One region of the Arthrobacter sp. yr096 genome, then DNA from elsewhere that is predicted to be linked to it. Evidence: riboswitches for the same ligand, from Rfam matches in the RefSeq annotation. Region 1 holds a riboswitch; the other holds the start of a gene.

The links. Region 1 has a riboswitch for S-adenosylmethionine ahead of BMY91_RS03825 (aminotransferase class V-fold PLP-dependent enzyme). Riboswitches for the same ligand answer to the same signal wherever they lie in the genome.
Region 2: another riboswitch for S-adenosylmethionine. It lies ahead of BMY91_RS05160 (homoserine O-acetyltransferase MetX); the one in region 1 lies ahead of BMY91_RS03825 (aminotransferase class V-fold PLP-dependent enzyme).

What each region holds. Positions count from the first base shown of each region.
Region 1 covers NZ_FNYI01000001.1:816,551-818,749, reverse strand. Annotated here, with positions in the region: gene hisN (histidinol-phosphatase) at 1-789, shown strand, start outside; SAM riboswitch class IV at 973-1,086, shown strand; gene BMY91_RS03825 (aminotransferase class V-fold PLP-dependent enzyme) at 1,118-2,199, shown strand, end outside.
Region 2 covers NZ_FNYI01000002.1:49,287-51,485, forward strand. Annotated here, with positions in the region: gene BMY91_RS05155 (hypothetical protein) at 1-56, shown strand, start outside; gene BMY91_RS05160 (homoserine O-acetyltransferase MetX) at 101-1,222, opposite strand; SAM riboswitch class IV at 1,237-1,353, opposite strand; gene BMY91_RS05165 (bifunctional o-acetylhomoserine/o-acetylserine sulfhydrylase) at 1,528-2,199, opposite strand, start outside.

The DNA of each region.
Region 1 (2,199 bases):
AACGATGACCTGCGCCTTGCCCACGTCCTCGCTGATTCCGTTGACGCCCAGACCATGGATCGCTTCAAGGCGCTGGACCTGCAGATCGAAACCAAGCCGGACCTCACCCCTGTCACGGATGCTGACAAGGCCGCCGAAGAAGCCATTCGCGGTCAGCTGTCGCGCTCCCGCCCGCGTGACGCCGTCCTCGGCGAAGAGTTTGGCAGCAGCGGTCACGGCTCGCGCCGCTGGATCATCGACCCCATCGATGGGACCAAGAATTTCGTCCGCGGCGTTCCGGTATGGGCAACCCTCATCGCCCTCGTGGACGAGGGCGAACCAGTAGTAGGCGTGGTGAGCGCCCCGGCTCTGGGCAAGCGCTGGTGGGCTGCGAAGGATATGGGCGCCTACATGGGCCGCTCCCTTGCCTCCGCTACCAGGCTCAAAGTGTCCAATGTTTCCCGACTGGCCGACGCTTCGATGTCGTATTCAAGCCTGTCCGGCTGGAAGCAACGTGGCAACCTTGACGAGTTCATGGGACTCACGGAGGACGTTTGGCGAACGCGTGCCTACGGTGATTTCTGGTCTTACTGCCTGGTGGCGGAGGGTGCGGTGGACATCGCCTGCGAGCCCGAACTGAATCTGTACGACATGGCCGCACTCGTCCCCATCGTCACCGAAGCCGGCGGCCGGTTTACCTCCCTGGAAGGTGAAGACGGCCCGTTCGGCGGAAACGCTTTGGCAACCAACTCGATTCTCCACTCGGAGGTCCTCAAACGACTCAACCCCGGGCTGGACGACCTCCTCTAAGATGAAGCACAGGTAGATCCCGCGGGGCGACCTACGGAATTTTCGACGGCGGATGACCCCTTTTGGGGTCGTCCGCCGTTCTTAATTCGGGCAATCGCAATTTTTGCAACCGGCGTAACAATGAGCTTAATAAACGGTTCCGGCTTTGGATGGGCCACGTGGAGTGCCCTAACCTTTTTTACAGGTCACGAGTGCCAGCGCTAAACCCCGGTTTGCTGGCCGGCAACCCTCCATTCGCGGTGGGGTGCCCCGGGTGACGACCCGGCCGGTCCGGAACGGATGCGGCAAGCGCGGATCCCCTATGGGGGTCCCTCTTGAGTGAGGTCCCATGAGCACTGTCACGTTCGACTCAAACATCATTCCGTCCTTCCCCGAAGAATCCGCAGCCCAGGCGTCCGCAGCCGTACGGCCCCTCGCAGCCGTAACCGGTGCAGAGTTGCAGGCTCCGCTGATCCAAGGCGGCCACGTTCGTTACGCGAATCTCGACTACGGAGCATCCGCCCCAGCCCTGACCATCGTCTCGGCCTATCTGAATGAAGTGCTGCCCTACTACGCCAGCGTTCACCGCGGGGCAGGCTACGCTTCCCAGATCAGCACCTCTGTCTACGAGAACTCACGGAACATCGTCCGTGACTTCGTGGGCGGCAGGGCTGACGATTCCGTCATCTTTACGCGCAACACCACAGACTCCTTGAACCTGCTGGCAGGGTGCCTGCCACAGCATGATGGCCAGTATTCCGGCGAGGTCCTGTACCTGGACATCGAACACCACGCCAACCTGCTCCCCTGGCAAGGCGTGCCGCACCGGAGCGTCATCGCTGCACCAACATTGGCGGCCACGGTGGATAAACTCCGCGCCGAGTTGGCCCAGGGTGGCGTAAGCCTCCTAGCCGTGACTGGAGCTTCCAACGTCACCGGCGAAATCCTTCCCATCGCCCAGCTCGCCTCTTTGGCCCACGAGTACGGTGCCCGGATCGTGGTGGATGCTGCCCAGCTTGCACCCCATCGCCGGATCAACATTGCAGAGGCCGACGTCGATTACGTTGTCTTCTCTGGCCACAAGCTTTACGCACCCTTCGGCGCGGGCGTCGTCGTGGGCCGGCCGGATTGGCTCGACGCCGGCACCCCCCATCTGGCAGGTGGTGGCGCTGTTCGCGAAGCGCGCCTCGATTCCGTCAGCTGGGCCACCGGACCGGCACGGCATGAGGGTGGCTCCCCCAACGTCCTGGGGGCTGCAACTCTTGCCAGGGCCACCCAAGTGATCTCCGGGCTGGACCAGGACGCCTGGCACGCCCATGAATCGGCCATCCGTTCCTACCTGGTGGAAGGCCTCGAAGCAATCGATGGCGTCACCGTTCACCAGATCTTCTCCGATTCGGAAGACACCATCGGCGTAGTCAATTTCTCCGT
Region 2 (2,199 bases), on a different contig from region 1:
GCGAAATCGCCATGGAGGATTACATGAAGCAGCGCGCCGACATCATGAACGGCTGAGCGCCCGATCTGCCCGGATGCTCAGGCCAGGAATGTCCGGATGCTCAGGCGAAGAATGCCTGGCGAAGCTGCGTTGACAGCTGCCCGATTTCTGTCAGGAATCCATCGTGGCCAATCGGCGCTTCGATGACGTGAACGGGAACATCGCCCGGCAGTGCCGCGGCCAATTCCTGTGACTGTGCCGGGAAATAGAGCCTGTCCGTGTCCACGGCTGCGACGAAAAACTCTGCCGTAGTCCCGGACAACGCCTCTTGCAACGAGCCCCGCCCGCGTGTGACGTCGTGGGACATCAGTGCCTCGGTGATGGCGATGTAGCTGTTCGCGTCAAAGCGCCGGACCAGTTTGCTGCCCTGGTGGTCGAGGTAGCTCTCCACCTGATACCGGCCCCGCTCCCCCAAGACGGCAGCAGCAAGAGGCGTCTCCTGGTGCTGGGCCTCCCGGCCAAAGCGGAAGTCCAGCTCCAGTGCTGAGCGATAAGTGATGTGGGCGATGCGCCGGGCCAAGGCCAATCCTTGCTCGGGCGCCGTTCCGCCGTAGTAGTCCCCATTCTTGAAATGTGGGTCCTGCCGAATGGCGAGGGTCTGGGCCTGCGCGAAGGCAATCTGCTCCGCCGTGCTGTAGGCGCCCACGGAGATGACGGCGCAACGTTTGACCCGTTCCGGCAGGGTCACTGCCCACTCAAGAGCCCTCGCCCCACCCATGGAGCCGCCCAGGACCGCATGCCAGGCCTCGATCCCCAAGGCATCGGCAAGCCGCGCTTCGGCCTCCGTGCTGTCGCGGAGGGTGATCAGGGGGAAACGCGAGCCCCAGGGCTTGCCGTCCGGCGCTTCTGAAGAGGGGCCGGTGCTTCCATAGCAGCCGCCCACGATGTTGATGGAGACCACAAAGAAGCGGTCTGTGTCGATGGTGGCGCCCGGTCCTACAAGCTGCTCCCACCATCCTTCCTCGTCCGTGGCACCACGGGCTACGTGGGTGCTGCCCGTCAGTGCATGTTGGATGAGCACGGCGTTGGACGCATCCGCGTTCAGGCGACCCCAGGTTTCGTAGGCCAGCACGACATCCGGAAGAAAGCCCCCGGCCTCAAGTTCCAGCGGCCCTATGCCGGCGTACTTGACCGTGCCGTCTTCTTGTTCGGCTGTGGAAAGGGCTGCAGCAGTAATGGTCATTCCTTTGATACCTAACCTCGCGCTTGCCCGCCGCCTTGCGTGCGACAGGCCAGGTCCTCACCCGGGGCACCCCACCGCGTAAGGAGGGTTGCCGGCCAGCAAGCCGGGGCTGTCTGCTGGCACTCATGACCTAATACGTAGAGTCTAGGAAGGACACCGCTGTTCTGGCGAAGAATGTGACAGCAGTGTGACGGTTTAAGGCTGGTTGGTTCATGAACGAGCACCCGGGAGCGCCGCCCGGCGAATAATCGACGGGCCGGGCGGCGTTCCAGCTGAAGGCGCCTTGGCCAGGGGCCGGACGCTGCTCAGGCGCCCTTTGCGGCCCTGAATCCAGCCTCCAGGTCAGCGATGATGTCATCCACATGCTCGATGCCTACAGACAGGCGAACCAAGCCGGGATTGACGCCGGCAGCAACCTGCTGCTCCACGGTCAGCTGGCTGTGCGTGGTAGATGCCGGGTGGATCACCAGGGAACGGACGTCACCGATGTTGGCCACGTGGGAGTGCAACTCCAGGCCGTCCACAAAGCGTTTGCCCGCTTCAACGCCGCCCTTGATGGTGAAGGCAACGATTGCGCCGGTGCCCTGCGGACCATACTTCCGGCCACGGTCGTACCAAGGGCTCGACGGCAGCCCCGCGTAGGCTACCGATTCGACGTCGTCATGGGCTTCAAGCCACTCAGCCACTTTGGTGGCGTTGGCGACGTGACGTTCGATGCGCAGGCTCAAGGTCTCCAGCCCCTGGGCGATCAGGAAGGCATTGAACGGCGAGACGGCTGAGCCAAGGTCGCGAAGCAGCTGGACCCGCGCCTTCAGGATGTAGGAGAGGTTGGCGCCCAGAGCACCGTCCTTGCCGAGATCGCGCGCGTAAACAAGTCCGTTGTAGCTGGGGTCCGGGGTATTGAAGCCTGGGAATCGCTCCGGATCCTGGCCGAAGTCGAAGTTGCCGGAGTCCACAATCACGCCGGCAATGGCAGA